Regions from separate parts of the Paracidovorax avenae ATCC 19860 genome, predicted to be linked through region 1. Evidence: riboswitches for the same ligand, from Rfam matches in the RefSeq annotation. Region 1 holds a riboswitch; the other holds the start of a gene.

Evidence for each region. A riboswitch is a leader RNA that binds a small molecule or an ion and turns the genes downstream of it on or off. The one in region 1 is predicted to bind glycine.
Region 2: linked by a shared signal. The riboswitch ahead of ACAV_RS21880 (D-amino acid dehydrogenase) and the one ahead of gcvT (glycine cleavage system aminomethyltransferase GcvT) in region 1 are both predicted to bind glycine.

What each region holds. Positions count from the first base shown of each region.
Region 1 covers NC_015138.1:2,358,657-2,367,517, forward strand. Annotated here, with positions in the region: gene ACAV_RS10435 (MerR family transcriptional regulator) at 1-359, opposite strand, end outside; gene ACAV_RS10440 (FKBP-type peptidyl-prolyl cis-trans isomerase) at 374-835, opposite strand; gene gcvP (aminomethyl-transferring glycine dehydrogenase) at 940-3,906, opposite strand; gene gcvH (glycine cleavage system protein GcvH) at 4,005-4,379, opposite strand; gene gcvT (glycine cleavage system aminomethyltransferase GcvT) at 4,489-5,625, opposite strand; glycine riboswitch at 5,683-5,812, opposite strand; glycine riboswitch at 5,832-5,930, opposite strand; gene ACAV_RS10460 (Lrp/AsnC family transcriptional regulator) at 6,171-6,629, shown strand; gene ACAV_RS10465 (ABC transporter ATP-binding protein) at 6,721-7,515, opposite strand; gene ACAV_RS10470 (ABC transporter permease) at 7,529-8,413, opposite strand; gene ACAV_RS10475 (ABC transporter substrate-binding protein) at 8,531-8,861, opposite strand, start outside.
Region 2 covers NC_015138.1:5,030,869-5,039,729, forward strand. Annotated here, with positions in the region: gene ACAV_RS21850 (S24 family peptidase) at 1-610, opposite strand, end outside; gene ACAV_RS21855 (transcriptional regulator) at 699-953, shown strand; gene ACAV_RS21860 (YXWGXW repeat-containing protein) at 1,124-1,552, shown strand; gene ACAV_RS21865 (Bug family tripartite tricarboxylate transporter substrate binding protein) at 1,717-2,736, shown strand; gene ACAV_RS21870 (SidA/IucD/PvdA family monooxygenase) at 2,951-4,420, shown strand; gene ACAV_RS24265 (CMD domain-containing protein) at 4,467-5,657, shown strand; glycine riboswitch at 5,801-5,910, shown strand; gene ACAV_RS21880 (D-amino acid dehydrogenase) at 5,997-7,316, shown strand; gene ACAV_RS21885 (FIST signal transduction protein) at 7,332-8,651, opposite strand; gene ACAV_RS21890 (PhaM family polyhydroxyalkanoate granule multifunctional regulatory protein) at 8,699-8,861, opposite strand, start outside.

The sequences.
Region 1 (8,861 bases):
CAGTCCCCCATGCCGGGCGCAGGGCCGGCCACCAGCCCGTTGCGCAACAGGGTCAGCCGGCCGCGCAGCTCGGTGGCCTGGGTGATCTGCCGGTCCAGCGCCTGGATCTGCTGCGCGATGATGGACTCAGGGTCCGGACCCCCGCCCTGCAGCAGGCCTGCGATGTCGCCGAGCGCCAGGCCGAGGTGGCGCAGGGTCTGGATGGCATGCAGCCGCTGCACGTCCGCCTCGCTGTAGAGGCGGTAGCCGGATTCCGAGCGCGCGGAGGGCCGCAGCAGCCCGATCTCGTCGTAATGGTGCAGCGCGCGCACCGTCAGGCCGGTGCGCCGGGCCAGCTCGCCCACCCGCAGCCGCTGCATGGCACGCGCTCCGCTCAGCGGCGCACGGAGACCAGTTCGACCTCGAAGCGCAGCGTGGCATTGGGCGGAATCACGCCGCCGGCGCCGGCCGCACCGTAGGCGATGGCGGGCGGGCAGGTGAGGCGGGCCTTGCCGCCCGGCTTCATGCGCTGCACGCCTTCGGTCCAGCAGGGGATCACGCGGTTGAGCGGGAATTCGGTGGGCTCGCCGCGCTTGTAGGAGCTGTCGAACTCCTTGCCGTCCAGGAACGTGCCGCGGTAGTGCACCTTCACCACGTCCGTGGCCTTGGGCGATTCGCCCGTGCCTTCCTTGATCGACTCGTACACCAGGCCGCTGGCGGTGGTGACGGGTGCCGGTGCGGCAGCGGCCGAAGCGGCGGGTGCAGCGGGTGCGGCAGGGGCGGCGGTCGGCTTCTGTGCGCAGGCGGTACCGGCCAGCAGGACGGCGGCGAGAGCGGGCAGGAAGGTCTTCTTCACGGTTCGGGTCTCCGGTCAAAAGACGCGATGGTAGCCGGCCTGCGCCGCCGGGCATCGCTGCCGGCGTGCACAGGCACGGTCCACGCTCTGGCTCCGGCTCTGGCTCACGCGAAGTCGGACACCGGCACGCAGCTGCAGAACAGGTTGCGGTCGCCGTAGACGTTGTCCACCCGGCCCACGGGCGACCAGTACTTGGCCTGCCGCAGCGCCGCGACCGGATAGGCCGCCGCCTCGCGCGGGTAGGGATGCGTCCACTCGCCGCCCAGCAGGCTGTGCGCGGTGTGGGGCGCGTTCTTGAGCGGGTTGTCGTCCTGCGGCCACTCGCCCTGCTCGATGCGGCGGATCTCGCCGCGGATGGCGATCATCGCGTCGATGAAGCGGTCCAGCTCGGCCAGCGTCTCGCTTTCGGTGGGCTCCACCATGAGCGTGTTGGGCACGGGGAAGGAGAGCGTGGGCGCGTGGAAGCCGTAGTCGATCAGCCGCTTGGCGACGTCCTCGGCCATCACGCCGCTGGTCTCCTTGAAGCCGCGCAGGTCCAGGATGCACTCGTGCGCCACATGGCCGTTGGCGCTCGCGTACAGCGTGGGATAGTGGTCCTTCAGGCGCGCGCTGATGTAGTTGGCCGAGAGGATGGCCGTCTCGGTGGCGGCGCGCAGGCCGTCCGGGCCCATCATGCGGATGTACATCCAACTGATCGGCAGCACCGCGGCATTGCCCAGCGGGGCGGCACTGACAGCCCCCACGCTACCCACTGCGTGTGGTTCGCTGCCCCCCAGGGGGGCCTTCGCCAGCTTGGGGCGGCCCGGCGCTGGCTCAAGCGCACCTTGTGCGCCAGCAGTGGCATGGCCCGGCAGGTAGGGCACGAGGTCTTCCACCACGCAGACGGGGCCGACGCCGGGGCCGCCGCCGCCGTGCGGGATGCAGAAGGTCTTGTGCAGGTTCAGGTGGCTCACGTCGCCGCCGAAGGCGCCGGGCGCGGCCACGCCCACCATGGCGTTCATGTTGGCGCCGTCCACGTACACGCGGCCGCCGTGGCGGTGCACGAGCTGGCAGAGTTCCTTCACCTGCGTCTCGAACACGCCGTGCGTGCTGGGGTAGGTGATCATCACGCAGGCGAGCTTCTCGGCATGCTGCTCGCACTTGGCGCGCAGGTCGTCCATGTCGACGTTGCCGTTCGCATCGCAGGCCGTCACCACCACCTGCATGCCCACCATCTGGGCGCTGGCCGGGTTGGTGCCGTGCGCGCTGCTCGGGATCAGGCAGATGTTGCGGTGGCCCTGGCCCTGCGCCGCATGGTAGGCACGGATGGCCAGCAGGCCCGCGTATTCGCCCTGCGACCCGGCGTTGGGCTGCAGGCTGATGCCGGCGTAGCCCGTGGCCTGGCAGAGCCAGGCGCGCAGTTGCTCGTCGAGCTGGCGGTAGCCTTCCAGCTGGTCGGCGGGCGCGAACGGGTGCACCTGCGCGAATTCCGGCCAGGTGATCGGGATCATCTCGCTCGTGGCGTTCAGCTTCATGGTGCAGCTGCCCAGCGGGATCATGCTGCGGTCGAGCGCCAGGTCCTTGTCCGAGAGCTGGCGGATGTAGCGCAGCATGCCCGTCTCGGAATGGTGGGTGTTGAACACCGGGTGCGTGAGGAAGGCGCTCTTGCGAAGCAGTTCTGCAGGGATCAGCGGGTTCACGCCATCCGCGAAATCCTCGATGCGGGGCAGGGCCTGCCCGTCGGTGGCGAAGATCGACCAGAGCAGTTCGATGTCGGCCCGGGTCGTGGTTTCGTCGAGCGAGATGCAGAGGTAGTCGTTCCAGGCCACGCGCAGGTTGGCGCCGCGCTCCACGGCGCGCGCCAGCAGCGCGCCGGTCTGCTCTTTCGTGTGCAGGCACAGCGTGTCGAAGGCCGACTCGTGGTGGTGCGCGGTATGGCCGAGCGCCACGAGGCCCTTGGCCAGGATGGCCGTGAAGCTCGCCACGCGCTGTGCGATGCGCTTGAGGCCTTCGGGCCCGTGGTAGACGGCATACATGCTGGCGATCACCGCCGGCAGCACCTGCGCCGTGCAGATGTTGGAGGTGGCCTTCTCGCGGCGGATGTGCTGCTCGCGCGTCTGCAGCGCGAGGCGGTAGGCCGGCTGGCCGTGCGCGTCCACGCTCACGCCCACGAGGCGGCCGGGCAGCGAGCGCTTGAAGTCGTCGCGGCAGGCCATGAAGGCGGCATGCGGGCCACCCGCGCCCATCGGCATGCCGAAGCGCTGCGTGCTGCCCACGACGATGTCCGCGCCCCATTCGCCGGGCGGCACCAGCAGCGTGAGCGCCAGCAGATCGGCGCACACGATCGCGGCAGCCTGCTTCGCGTGGATCTTCTCCACGTCGGCGCTCCAGTCGGCGAGCCAGCCGCTGCTGGCAGGGTACTGGATCACGGCGGCGAAGAAGTCGCCCTCGATCGCGGCGTTCCATTCGGCCTCGGAGTCCGCCACCACCACCGTGATGCCCAGGGGTTCGGCACGCGTGCGGATCACCTCGATGGTCTGCGGATGCGTGTCGCCCGAGACGACGAGCGTCTGGCTCTTCGACTTGACGGAGCGCTTGGCGAGTGTCATGGCCTCGGCCGCGGCCGTGGCTTCGTCCAGCATCGAGGCGTTGGCGATGGGCATGCCCGTGAGGTCGCACACCATCGTCTGGAAGTTGACCAGGGCCTCCATGCGGCCCTGCGAGATCTCGGCCTGGTAGGGCGTGTAGGCGGTGTACCAGGCGGGGTTTTCCAGGATGTTGCGCAGGATCACGCCCGGCGTGTGCGTGCCGTAGTAACCCTGGCCGATGAAGCTGCGCAGCACGCGGTTCTTCGAGGCGATGGCCTTGAGTTCCGCGAGCGCCACCGCCTCGGTCGTGGCGGGCGGCAACTCCATCGGCGCAGTGCGGGCGATGGAGCGCGGCACGATGCTCTCCACCAGCGCCGCGCGCGAGGCCTCGCCGATGGCCGAGAGCATGCGCTGTTCGTCCGCGGCATCGATGCCGATGTGGCGGGGCTGGAATTCGGCGGCGTTTTCAAGCGCGCCAAGCGGCGGGAAGGTGGGCGTCGGCATGGGGAGGGTCCCGTTCAGCGGGCGGGGAAGGGAAAGGAAAAAGGAAAAAGGAAAAGGGTGCGCGGCGTCGGGCGGAGCGCCGCGCACCGGCGCGGGGCTCAGCTGTTCTTGGCGAACTCGGTGTAGGTCGTCTCGTCCATCAGCGATGCGAGCTGCGACGGATCGGAGAGGCGCACCTTGAAGAACCAGCCCGCGCCCAGCGGGTCGGAGTTGGCGAGCGCGGGGTCGGCGCGCAGCTCCTCGTTCACCTCCACGATCTCGCCGGACACGGGCATGTACACGTCGGCGGCGGCCTTCACCGATTCGACGACGCCGGCCACCTCGCCCTGCGCGAAGGTCTTGCCCACCTCGGGCAGATCGACGAACACCACGTCGCCCAGCGCGTCCTGCGCATGGACGGTGATGCCGACGACGGCGGCGCCGGCATCGGCGGCGTTGATCCACTCGTGGTCGCGGGAATACTGGATGGTCATGGGGGCTCCTGGATGAGAAAGTGGGTGTCCGCCGGGGCGGACGAAAACAGGGAAGAAAAGAAATCCCTCGGCAGGGAATGGCGACTGTAGCCGCGGGCCGCGGCCTTTTTCAGCCGCGGTGGTAGCGCGGCGGCAGGAAGGGCAGGGCGCACACTTCCATCGGCACGGCCTTGCCGCGCACGATGGCGTGCACCACGGTGCCGAGTTCGGCGAACGCCGGGGCGACGTAGCCCATCGCGATGGGCTGGTTCACGCTCGGGCCCAGCAGGCCGCTGGTCACCTCGCCGATGGCCGCGCCCTCGGGGCTCTGCAGGGCCGTGTGCTCGCGCACCGGCACGCGCTCGCGGGCGACGAGGCCCACGCGGCGGCGCGCGAGCCGGGCCGGGTCGTCGATCTGCGCCAGCACCTGGTCCGCGCCGGGAAAGCCCCCCGCGCGCGCGCCGCCCGTGCGGCGCACCTTCTGGATGGCCCAGTTCAGCGCGGCCTCGGGCGGTGTGGTGGTGGTGTCGATGTCGTTGCCGTAGAGGCACAGGCCCGCTTCGAGCCTGAGGGAATTGCGCGCGCCCAGGCCGATGGGCTTCACCTCGGGCTGGGCCAGCAGCGCGCGGGCCAGCGCCTCGGCCTGGGAGGCGGGCACGGAGATCTCGAAACCGTCCTCGCCCGTGTAGCCGCTGCGGGTCACGAAGCAGTCGCAGCCGGCGATCTCGAAGCGCCCGCCGGTCATGAACACCAGCGCGGCGGTGGCGGGCGCGAGGCGTGCCAGCGCCGCGGCGGCCTGCGGGCCCTGCAGCGCCAGCAGGGCCTGCTCGGGCATCGGCACCACCTCGCAGCGGTGGCCGATGCGCGCCTGGATGTGGGCGATGTCGCCGGCCTTGCAGGCGCCGTTGACGATCACGAACAGGTCGTCGCCCCGGTTCACGAACATCAGGTCGTCGATGATGCCGCCCGCGTCGTTCAGCAACAGGCCGTAGCGTTGTTTTCCGACGCCGAGGCCGATCACGTCCACGGGCACCAGGGTCTCGAACGCGGCGGCGGCGTCGGCGCCCACGAGGCGCAGCTGGCCCATGTGCGAGACGTCGAACAGCCCGGCGGCCTGCCGCGTGTGCAGGTGCTCGGCCATCAGGCCGGCGGGGTACTGCACGGGCATGGAATAGCCCGCGAAGGGCACCATGCGGGCGCCGAGTTCGAGATGCAGCGCGTGCAGGGGCGTGGAAAGCAGGGCGGAGGGGGAGGCGTCGGCGGACATGGGCGGGCTTTCGGGCAAGGGCAATGGGGCACGCGCGGCGCCATCGGTGCGCCACGCGATCTGCCCGCTGTCCGCTTTACCTGAGAGATTCACGCCGCCTGGGCGCTCGCGGACATCGCGGCGCCCGGGTGGGGCTTGCTCCTTCGGTGGACCCGCACGGGGCGGGCCTCTCTCCAGCCGGGGGAACGCCCGCATCCCTGCGGGCGCCTTGCCAGTCCTTTTGCCTGAGCGTTCGGGAATCCCCTGCGCCTTCGGCGGCGCCGGCGGCCCGTTGCGGGCGCGGCGCTCTCTCCTGACGGGGCGGATTCTAACGGCAGCGCGCGGGGGGCGGGGTCGTTCGCGCGGATGTTTTCCGATCCTGGTGCCAAGCACCCCGGCCGGCGGTAACCGGCCGGGGCCTTGCCCGTTGCGTGCGCCCGGGTAAGGGCGTCCCGTGGCGGAAAGTATGCGGGGCGGGGCGCCGATGGATTTTTTGAATTTGCGGGGAATGGGCGCTGCTGCAGAAAATTCTTCTGCCGCCGCGCGGCCACGCGCACAATGCATCCATGGACCGCATCGACCGAAGAATCCTGGCCGTCCTGCAGGCCGACGCGCGCGCGAGCCTGCAGGAAATCGGGCAGGCCGTGGGCCTGAGCCCATCGCCGTGCTGGGGCCGCATCCGCAAGATGGAAGAGGCCGGCGTGATCGAGGGCTACACCGTGCGCCTCAACGCCCAGGCGCTCGACCTGGCCGATACCGTGCTCGTGCAGGTCACGCTCGACAGCCATTCCGACAACACCCTGGAGAAGTTCGGCGAAACGCTCGCGAGCATTCCCGAGGTGATCGAGGCGCACCTCGTCTCCGGCGACTACGACTACCTGCTGCGCGTGGTGGTCAAGGACACGCGCGACTACGAGCGCCTGCTGCGCGAGAAGCTCTACCGCATCAAGGGCATTCGCCACAGCCGCTCCAGCTTCGTGCTGCGCACGCTCAAGAAGGCCGATCTGCCGCTGCGCACGGACTGAATCGGGCCTTTTGGGAGCCGGGGATGCTCCATGTCGCCGTATTTGCTATGTTGTTCGCTATTAAATAAGTAGCATCTGGCGGTGGACGAGTTCAGCCGAGCAGCAGCGCGTCGTCCGCCAGCTTCTCGCCGCGCACGGTCTCGAACATGCGCAGCAGGTCGGGCACGTCCAGGCGGCTGCGCTCCTCGCCCGACACGTCCAGCACCACCTGGCCCTGGTGCAGCATCACCGTGCGGTCGCCCACGTCCAGCGCCTGCCGCATGCTGTGCGTGACCATCATCGCCGTGAGCCGGCTCTCGGCCACGATGCGCGCGGTGAGCTGCAGCACGAAGTCGGCCGTGCGCGGGTCGAGGGCGGCGGTGTGTTCGTCCAGCAGCAGGATGCGCGAGGGCTGCAGCGCGGCCATGAGCAGGCTCACGGCCTGCCGCTGCCCGCCCGAGAGCAGGCCGATGCGGTCCGCCAGGCGGTTCTCCAGCCCCAGGCCCAGCGTGGCGAGCCGCTCGCGGAAGAGGGCGCGGTCGGTCGCCTTCACGGCGCCGCGCAGGCCCCGGCCCGCGCCGCGCTGGCGGGCCAGCGCCATGTTCTCCTCGATGGTGAGGTCTTCGCAGGTGCCGGCCATGGGGTCCTGGAAGACGCGCGCCACGCGCGGCGCGCGCTCCCACACGGGCAGGCGCGTGACGTCCTCGCCGTCGATGGCGATGCGGCCCGCGTCCACGCCCAGGTCGCCCGAGATGGCGTTGAGGAAGGTGGATTTGCCGGCCCCGTTGGAGCCGATGACGGTGACGAACTGCCCGGCCGGGATGTCCAGTGACATGCCGCGCAGCGCGCGCGTCTCGATCGGTGTGCCGGGGTTGAAGGTGATGTGCAGGTCTTGTGCGCTCAGCATGGTGCGTGTCCTTTCAACGGCGCGAGGCCCGCTTGCGCCGCAGCTGCGGGATCACCAGCGCGATGGTCACCAGCACGGCCGTGACGAGGTTCAGGTCCTGCGCCTTCAGGCCGATGAAATCGCTGTTGAGCGCCGCCGCGATGAAGAAGCGGTACACGATCGCGCCCACGATCACCGCCAGCGTGGCCCAGGCCAGCCGCCGCGAGGGCAGGAGGCTCTCGCCCACGATCACCGCCGCCAGCCCGATCACGATGGTGCCGATGCCCATCGAGATGTCGGCGCCGCCCTGGGTCTGCGCGAAGAGCGCGCCGGCCAGCGCCACCAGCGCGTTCGATACCGCCATGCCCAGCAGCACCATCGCGCCGGTGTTCACGCCCTGGGCGCGCGCCATGCGCGCGTTCGAGCCCGTGGCGCGGATCGCCAGGCCCTTCTCGGTGGCGAAGAACCAGTCCATGAACAGCTTGGCCGCCACGATCATCACGGCCAGCAGCAGCGGCCGCGCGACGTAGTCGGCCATGCCCCCCGGCTGGAGCTGCGTGAACAGCGTGGGCTCGGTGATGAGGGGCACGTTGGGCCCGCCCATGATGCGCAGGTTGATCGAATAGAGCGCAATCATTATCAGGATGCTGGCGAGCAGGTCCATGATCTTCAGGCGCACGTTGAGCCAGCCCGTGACGAGGCCCGCCGCCGCGCCCGCGGCCGTCGCGGCCACCGTGGCCACGGCCGGGCCGTGGCCGCCCGCGATCAGCACGGCGCAGACGGCGCCGCCCAGCGGGAAACTGCCGTCCACCGTCAGGTCGGGAAAGCGCAGCAGGCGGAACGAGATGAAGACGCCCAGCGCGACGAGGCTGAAGATCAGCCCGATCTCGATGGCGCCCAGGAAAGAGAACAGGGACATGGCGCGGCGTAAAAACGGCGTGGAGGGAGGAAAGCGCCCTCGCCGCCACCGCGCCGCGGCGGCCCGCGGGCAGGGGGATGGCGAGGGCGGGGAGGGGGCGCGTGCGCCCCCCGGGCGTCAGCGGACGACCTGCGCGGCCGACTTCACCAGCGCGTCGGACAGCTTCACGCCCTGTTTCTCGGCGGCACCGGGGTTCACGAAGAGCTCCATCTTCGTGCTGATCTCTGGCTTGATGTCGCCGGGCTTCTCGCCCTTGAGGATGCGCACCACCATGCGGCCCGTCTGCTCGCCCAGGTCGCGGTAGTTGATGCCGTAGGCGGCGATGGCGCCGCGCTTCACGCTGTCGGTGTCCGCGGCCACCAGCGGCAGCTTGGCCTCCTGGCCCACCTTCACCAGCGCCTCGTAGGCCGAGACCACGTTGTTGTCGGTGCCGGTGTAGATCACGTCG
Region 2 (8,861 bases), 2.7 Mb from region 1:
CGGCCAGCCACCATGCACCGCTGTCGCGCACCACCCGCCGCACCAGGCAGGCGCCCTCGTAGTCCACCACGAACACCTGCCCGTCGGCCGGCGACGGCTCGCGGGTATCCACCGCCACCACGTCCCCGGGATGCAGTGACGGCTGCATGCTGTCGTCGCCCACCGCGACGGCGATCAGGTCGCGCGCGCGCAGGCTGCGGCGCTCCAGCCACTCGTGGGTAAGCGCGATGGTGCGCATGCCGCCGTCCGCCGTGCAGGCGGGTTCGGCGCCCTGCCGCGCGCCCAGGTCCTGCTGGCGGCGCACCTCCAGCACCAGCACGGCATCCATGCCCGCGCCGGTCTCCGCATCCGGATAGGCCGGGTCCCGCTCGCCCGCCTGCAGGGGCGCCTCTCCGTCCGCCTGGAACCAGGCGCGCATGCCGCGCAGCGTCTCGATCGCTCGCACCGTCTTGTCCGACACTGCGCGCGATCCCGACAGCATCTGCCGCACGAAAGCCCCGTCGCGGTACCCCAGCAGGCGCGCGAACGCGGTGACGTTGCCCGCCGTGAGATGGGCAATCGCCTCATCCAGGCGCTGGCGCCGATACAGTTGCAACGCGGTTTCGTCCATGGTGCGGAAAGTAGCACACGCTACGGTTGCTTTTGCTACTTTGCAAAAATAGAATCCAGAGCAATTGCTACTTTCCACGGGGCGGGACATGACGTTGCACGAATACCTCCAACAGCACGGCGCCCTGAGCGTCCGCCAGCTCCGGCTGCGCATGGCGCAGTACGGGTCGCCGATCAAGAGCGACGCGCAGATCCGGCAGTGGCAGCACGGCTACGCCCGGCGGATCCCCTCCCCGCTGAACTGCGTGGCCATCGAGCAGGCCACGGGCGGCCAGGTCACGCGCAAGGACCTGCGCCCGCACGACTGGGCCGCCATCTGGCCGGAGCTGGGCGCGGCGCGCTGACACCCGTGCGGACGAACGCGGGAAACACCTGCACACACCGCTTCGCACGGCGGCGACACCGGGGCGACACGGCGTTGACGCTCCGCGGCGAGCATGGGGCCATGGATGACCGGGACCACCGGGGCCGACCGGGCCCGGCACCGGGATTCCGAGCCTTTCAGGAGACTTCCATGACCCACCGCCAGGCCCTGTCCCTCTCCGCCGCCTCGCTCGCGCTGGCCGCCGCCATGGGCACGGTGACCACCGCCGCGCAGGCCGCCACCAGCGCCACCGTCATCGTGCAATCCGGTCCGCAGTACGTCGCGCCCGCGCCCGTGGTGCTGGAGCGCTGGTCCGCGCCGCCCCCGCCCCGCTATGAACGCGTGCCGCCGCCGCGCCGCGGCATGGTCTGGGAACAGGGCCACTGGGAATGGCGCGGCCGCGGCCACGTCTGGGTTCCGGGCCACTGGCTGCGCGCGCGGCCGGGCTATGTGTACCGCCAGCCGGGCTGGGTGCAGCAGGGCGGCCGCTGGGAGATGCGCCGTGGCGGGTGGGACCGCGACGGCGACGGCGTGCCCAACCGCTACGACCGCCGGCCCGACGATCCCTACCGGCGCTGATCCCCCTGCCGCCCGGCCGGCGCCGGGGGCCATACCCCATAACCATATGGGCGGGCGGGCATGAAGCCTTGCCCACAATGGCGCATTCCTTGCTTCCCACCGGACCGCCCCACCCGGGCGGCCCTGTCCGGGCAGGGATCCTGTTCTTTCCTGGGACCCTTCGCATGCGCCGTCTTTCCGATTCCTTCTCCTGGCTGGGTGCCGCCGCGCTCGCCGCCGCGGCCCTGGCCGCCGCCTCCCCCGCCCTCGCGGCGGATCCGCACGGCGCCGCCGACTGGCCGCGCCAGCCCGTCACGCTCATCATGGGCTTCCCGGCCGGCTCGGGCGTGGACGTGGTGGCCCGCTCCGTGCAGGAGCCGCTCAGCCAGAAGCTGGGCCAGCCGGTCATCATCGACTACAAGTCCGGCGCCGCGGGCAACATCGCCAGCGAGTACGTCGCCCGCGCGAAGCCGGACGGCTACACGCTGGCCTTCGGCACCGCGGCCACGCACGGCAGCAATGCCGCGCTCTACAAGACGCTGCCTTTCGACGTGGAGGCCGACTTCGTGCCCGTGGGCACGCTCATCGACGTGTCCAACGTGCTCACCGTGAACCCGAACGTGATCGACGCGAAGACGCTGCAGGAATTCGTCGACATCGTGAAGGCCAATCCCGGCAAGTACAACTACGCCTCCACCGGCAACGGCGCCGGCACCCACATGGCGTTCGCCGAATTCAACGCGCGCCTGGGCCTGAACATGGTGCACGTGCCCTACAAGGGCGGCCCGGAGGCCATCACGTCGGTGGTGCGCGGCGAGACCTGCTGCATCATGAACCAGGTGCAGACCGTGCTGCCGCACTACAAGGCCGGCAAGGTGCGCCTGCTGGGCGTGACCACCGCGAAGCCCGTGGCCGCCGTGAAGGAGGTTCCCAGCATCGCATCGAGCGGGCTGCCCGGCACCCAGGGCTTCGACAGCTCCATCTGGTTCGGCATCTTCGCGCCCAAGGGCACGGACCCGGCCATCGTGCGCAAGCTCAACACCGCGCTGCGCGAGGTGCTGGAACAGCCCGAGGTGCGCCAGCGCTTCGAGTCGCAGGGCAACACGGTGCGCATCGAGACGCCGGAGCAGTTCGCCCAGACCGTGCACAAGGACCGGGCCAAGTGGGCGCAGGTGGTGAAGGACGCGAAAATCAGCGTGGACTAGAGGACAACCCCCTGAGCGGCTTCGCCGCTCCCCCCTTCTCTCGTGGCGCTGCGCGCCTCGGGAAGGGGGGCACCCCCAGCGGCCTGGCGGAGCCAGTTCCGCGGGGGTCGCTGGCTTTGGGCCGCGCCGGTTTCAGGCGCCGTGACGAAGCCGGCCCGGCATTGCCATCGCATCCCATCGCACTACCTGCTCTGCTACTGCATCGATCTTTTCCATGGCTATCTCCTCCCCTCTGGGCGCGGCCGGGCTGGCTGCTCTTGAACAGCGGCTGCAGCACGATCTGCTGACCCTCAACTGGCGCGCGAAGGCCTGGCTGCCGCAGCGCACGCACGCGGGCCGGCCGGTCATCGACGTGCTCATCATCGGCGCCGGCCAGGCGGGGCTGGCGGCCAGCATGGCGCTGGCGCAGCAGGGCATCCCTGCGGTGCTGCTGGACCGCGCGCCGGAGGACCACGAAGGGCCCTGGGCCACCACGGCGCGCATGGAAACGCTGCGCTCGCCCAAGGAGCTGACGGGCCCGGCGCTGGGCGTGCCTTCGCTCACCTTCCGTGCGTGGTTCGAGGCCCAGTGGGGCGACGACGCCTGGGCCGCGCTCGACAAGATCCCGCGGCTGCAGTGGATGGACTACCTGCGCTGGTACCGGCGCGTCACCCGGGCCGACGTGCGCAACGGCCATGCGGTCACCGCCGTGCGGCCGCGCGGCGACGGGCTGGTGGAGGTGGACGTGCAGGCGCAGGGCCAGGCCACGACCTGGTTCGCGCGCCGCGTGGTGCTGGCCACCGGCCGCGACGGCCTGGGCGGGCCGCAGATCCCGGCTTTCATGCAGGGGGTCGGCCGCGGCCGCTGGGCGCATTCGTCCGATGTGCTGGACTACGCCACGCTGCGCGGCCTGCGCGTGGGCGTGGTGGGCGCCGGCTCGTCGGCCATGGACAGCGCCGCCACGGCGCTGGAATCCGGTGCCGCCAGCGTGGACCTGCTGGTGCGCCGCCCCGACCTGCCCCGCATCAACAAGTCCAAGGGCTCGGGCGTGCCCGGCCTCACGCACGGCCACCACGACCTGCCGGACGCCTGGAAGTGGCGCATCCGCCACTACATCAACACCACGCAGGTGCCGCCGCCGCACGGCAGCACGCTGCGCGTCTCGCGCCACCCCAACGCCTTCTTCCACTTGGGCTGCCCGGTGCAGGGCGTGCGGGAGAACCCGGCCGACGGCGCGCTGCATGTCGCCACGCCGCACGGCACCTTCGCCTTCGACTTCCTGATCGTCTCGACCGGTTTCGCCATCGACTGGGCGCAGAAGCCCGAGTTCGCGGCCATCGCTCCCCACGTGCGCACCTGGGGCACGCGCTACACCCCGCCGCCGGGCGACGAAGACCAGGAACTGGCCGACTCGCCCGACCTGGGCCCCGTGTTCGAGTTCCGGGAGAAGTTGCCCGGTGACTGCCCCGGCCTGGAGCGCGTGCACTGCTTCTGCTATCCAGCCGCGCTGTCGCACGGCACCGTCTCGGGCGACATCCCTGCCATCAGCGACGGCGCGCGCCGGCTGGCCACCGGCCTTGCCAGCCTGTTCTACCGCGAGGATGTGGATTACCACTTCGGCGTGCTGCAGGCCTATGCCGAGCCCGAACTGCTGGGCGACGAATGGACGCCCGCGGACACCGCCCGGCGCGTCCTGCCCGGCTGACCTGCCGCCCCCGCCCTCTCTTCCTGCCCACTGCAACGGATTGCCAATGACCGACACCGCCGCTACCACCACCGCATCCCGCGACACCATCGACCACATCGCCGGCCTCGTGCCCGGCAGCGCGGCCCATGCCGTGCGCCACCAGCGCGACAAGGTCGCCACGGCCACGCAGGGCTGCGAAGACGCCCTCTTCGGCCCCGGCCTGCCCGGCGGCCTCACGCAGGCCGAGCGCCTGGCCGTGGCGCACGACATCGCCCGCGTGAGCGGCCTGCCCGCGCTGGCGGCGCACTACCGCGCGGCCCTCCAGCCCCTGCATCCCCCGCCGGCCGTGCAGGCGCTCGTCGATGCGCCCGACGCCGCGATCGCGGACGCCCGCCTGCAGGCCATCGTGCATTTCGCGCGCACGCTCGCCACGCACCCCGCCGAAAGCGACCAGGCCGCCCTGCAGGCCCTGCCCGCCGCGGGCCTCCCGGTGCCGGACACGGTGCTGCTCGCCCAGCTGATCGGCTTCGTCACCTACCAGTTGCGCGTGGTGGCCGGCGTGGCCGCGCTGGCGCAACTGGGCGAGACAGGCGCCGCGCCGGCCGCTACCGCAGCGCAACCGGCGGACGCCGCCCCCTTCGTCCATCCCGCCAACCTGCCCGCGCCCGGCGAGCCGCTGCGCGTGAACGGCTACACCAGCGAAACGCTGGACTGGAAAGCCTGGCTGCCCGTGCTCGATCCCGCCACGGCCACCCCCGAGCAGAACGCAGTGCTCGACCTCAGCCATCCCAAGGCCCGCACGTCGGACTTCTACCTGCTGCTGGCGCACCAGCCCCGCGTGCTGTCCGAGCGCTCGCAGGCCTTCAACGCCATCATGTACGCGCCGGGCGGCCTCGCCCGCGCCGAGCGCGAAGTCGCCAGCACCGTGGTCTCGCGCGTGAACGGCTGCGTGTACTGCGCCTCCGTGCACGCCCAGCGCTTCGAGCAACTGGCCAAGCGCAACGACGTGATGGCGCAGATCTTCCAGGAACCCGACACCGCCGGCACCAATGCGCGCGAACGCGCCATCGTGCAGGCCAGCGCCGCGCTCACGCGCACGCCCGGCACGTTCGGCGCGCAGCACCTGCAGCCGCTGCGCGACGCCGGCCTGTCCGACCTCGAGATCCTGGACGCTCTGCACGCCGCCGCCCTGTTCGCCTGGGCCAACCGGCTGATGCTGAACCTGGGCGAAGCCGTCTTCCCGCAGGCCGGCTGAACCCGCGGCCGCGCCGGACGCTATGCGCGGCGCGGTTTCGCTGCTACGATCCGCCCCGCAGGAGAGCGAACGGCCCGGCCCGGCTGGCGTTCCACCGAAGGCGCAAACTCCCATACACGCTCAGGTACCGTACTGCACACCATCGAATGCCGTCTGGAGAGCCGCCACAGCCTGTGGCGCACCGAAGGAGCAAGCCCTGCGCCGTGTTGGCCGCGGGGTGAATCTCTCAGGTACCAAGGACAGGGGGAGCGGCAGCCGGGCCACGCGCCTGCTGCACGCTATCGACCCATAGCTGCCTGCACGCGCACGCCCGGCGCTTCACCCTCGAAAGGTTTGAAGATGCGCGTGATCGTCCTCGGCGCCGGCTTGCTCGGCACCACCTCCGCCTATTTCCTCCAGCAGCTCGGCCACGAAGTGACCGTGATCGACCGCCAGGCCACGCCCGGCGCGGAAACCAGCTTCGCCAACGGCGGCCAGATCTCAGTGAGCCACGCCGAGCCGTGGGCCAACCCGGGTGCCCCGCTCAAGCTGCTGCAATGGCTGGGCCGGGAAGATGCGCCGCTGCTCTTCCGCCTGCGCTCCGACATGCGCCAGTGGCTCTGGGGCCTGCAGTTCCTGCGCGAATGCACGCCGGCGCGCACGCGCCACAACATCGAGCAGATCGTGCGCCTGGGCACCTACAGCCGCGAAACGCTGCAGCAGCTGCGCCGCGACACCGGCATCCAGTACGACCAGCGAGCGCAGGGCATCCTGCACTTCTACACCAGCCGCAAGGAATTCGACGGAGCGCTCGCACCGGCCGAGCAGATGCGCCAGCTCGGCTGCGAACGCCGCGTGGTGAGCGCCGACGAGGCCGTGCGCATCGAACCGGCCCTGGCTTCCATCCGCTCCCAGCTGGCGGGCGCCACCTACACCGATGCCGACGAATCCGGCGACGCCAATGCCTTCACGCGCGCGCTGGCCCAGCGGGCCGAACAGGCCGGCGTGCGCTTTCGCATGGGCTGCCACATCACGGCGCTGCGCACTGCGGCCGGGGCCATCGACCACGTGGAGATCACCGACGCGGAAGGCCGCTTCGAGCGCGTGCGCGGCGATGCCTACGTGCTGGCCATGGGCTCGTTCAGCCCGCTGCTGGCCGAGCCGCTGGGCCTGCGCCTGCCCATCTATCCGGCCAAGGGCTATTCGGTGACGCTGCCCGTGCGCGATGCCTCCGCCGCCTACGAGGTCAGCCTGACGGACGACGAATACAAGCTGGTCTTCTCGCGTTACACCCGCGCGGCCCGGGACGGCCAGCCGGCGCGCGACGTGATGCGCATCGCCGGCACCGCGGAACTCAACGGCTACGGCCGCGACCTCCACCCGGTGCGCTGCGAGGCCATCGTGAAGCGCGTGGAGCAATTGTTCCCCGGCGCGGGCGACACCTCGCAGGCACAGTTCTGGTCGGGCCTGCGCCCGGCCACGCCGAGCAACGTGCCGCTCATCGGCCGCACGAAGCTGCCCAACCTGTTCCTCAACACCGGCCACGGCACGCTGGGCTGGACGCATGCCTGCGGCTCGGGCCGCGCCATCGCCAGCATCGTGAGCGGGATCGTGCCCGAGGTGGATTTCGCCTTCACGGGCATGCCGCGGGGCCGCACCGCCGTACCGGCGCTGGCCTGAGCACCCGGGCGCGGCCTAAGCTTCGCCCGGGCCCGCGCAGGTGAACACGGTCAGCACGCCGGTGTAGCCGTAGAGCCGGTGGTGGGCGATCTCTCCGCCCGCGAAGAACCCCACCAGCGGCACGTCGCCCAGGGCGTGCCGCACGATCTGCATTTCGGCGCCGGGCCCGCCGAAGTGCGGCCCGCCCCGGCCCGAGCAGCTCACGTAGATGGCTCCCATGATCGTGCGCTCGGGCATGCCCCCGGTGGCATGGTCCAGCGCGCGCATCAGCGCCGCGCGTTCGCCCGCATGCGACGGCGGCGGGGCGGCCGCGGGCTCCTGCGGCTCCGGCGCCAGCTCCTCGCGGATCTCGGCGCAGATGCGCATCAGGTCGGCGCGCGCCGCCGCCACGTTGCGCTGGCAGAACGCGAGCCGCATGCCCTCCTCCACCTTGTCGGCGAGCGCCACGCCATGCCGCATCGGATCCAGCCCGACGAGATGCCGCACGCGCACGTCCGTGCCGAAATGGCCCGTGCGCCCCATGGGCTGCGAGCCCTCGTCCACCAGGCCCGCCAGCGTCGCGTGCAGGGCGCGCAGCGCGGGCTGTGGATCGCCTTCCAGGGTGATGCCCAGCGTGCCCAGCAGCACGTCCAGCGCGGGCTCGCCGTCGAGCGCGAGCACCACGTTGTCCTGCGCGCGCGTGATCTGCGCGAACGGGCCGACCGGCTGGCATCCCTGGGTCACGCGCGACAGCATGCCCACGCCGCTGCCGAACGCCACGCCCGACAGACCGCCGCCGAACACGCCCCGCGCCGCGCCCTGGCCCGCGATGTTGCCGTTGCCGCCCACCGCGAACTGCACGCTGCGCCCGCGGCTCGCCGCGATGCCGCCGAACAGGTAGCCCGACTCGGTGCGGTCCGACATCTCCGCGATCAGTTCGGCGAGGTCCGGCGTATCGCCATCGGCATGCACCAGCGCCGTGTGCGGCACGAAGCCGCCCGCGGAAGCACCGCCGCGCGACAGCGGCGCCACGCCCGAGAACACGCGGTACTGGTCCTGCGGCAGGTCCAGCAGCATCACCGACAGGGCCGGCTCGTCGAAATACTCGGCATTGTTCGCCGCCACGCCCACGCCCACCGTGCCGCTCCAGTCGGTCACCTCCGGGAGTTCGGCCGCGAGCACATCGAGCAGCGCCTCCGCGTCCTCCGCGTAGTGGTCCGTGATGTAGAGCACGCCGAGCGTGGGCGCGCTGGCGTAGTGCGGCAAGGCCATCTGCGCGCGCAGCTGCGCCAGCACCAGCGCGGCGGCCATGCGCCATTGCGGGTGGGTGGCATGGCCGTTGGGAAAGAGTTTCATGGTCGGAAGCATCGGTGGACCGCGGTCGCAGATGGCGGCCGCGCCCGTCAGGAACGGCCCTTCGGCCCGGGCTGGGGACTGGCGGTGCGGCGTGCGCCCGCAGGCAGCGCCCCTGCCGGGGCCTTCGCGGGAGAGGCCTTCGTGGAAGAGGCCCTGGCGGCGGCGCGCGGCGCAGGGGCCGCCGCGGAAGGCGGGCGCTTCGCACTGCGG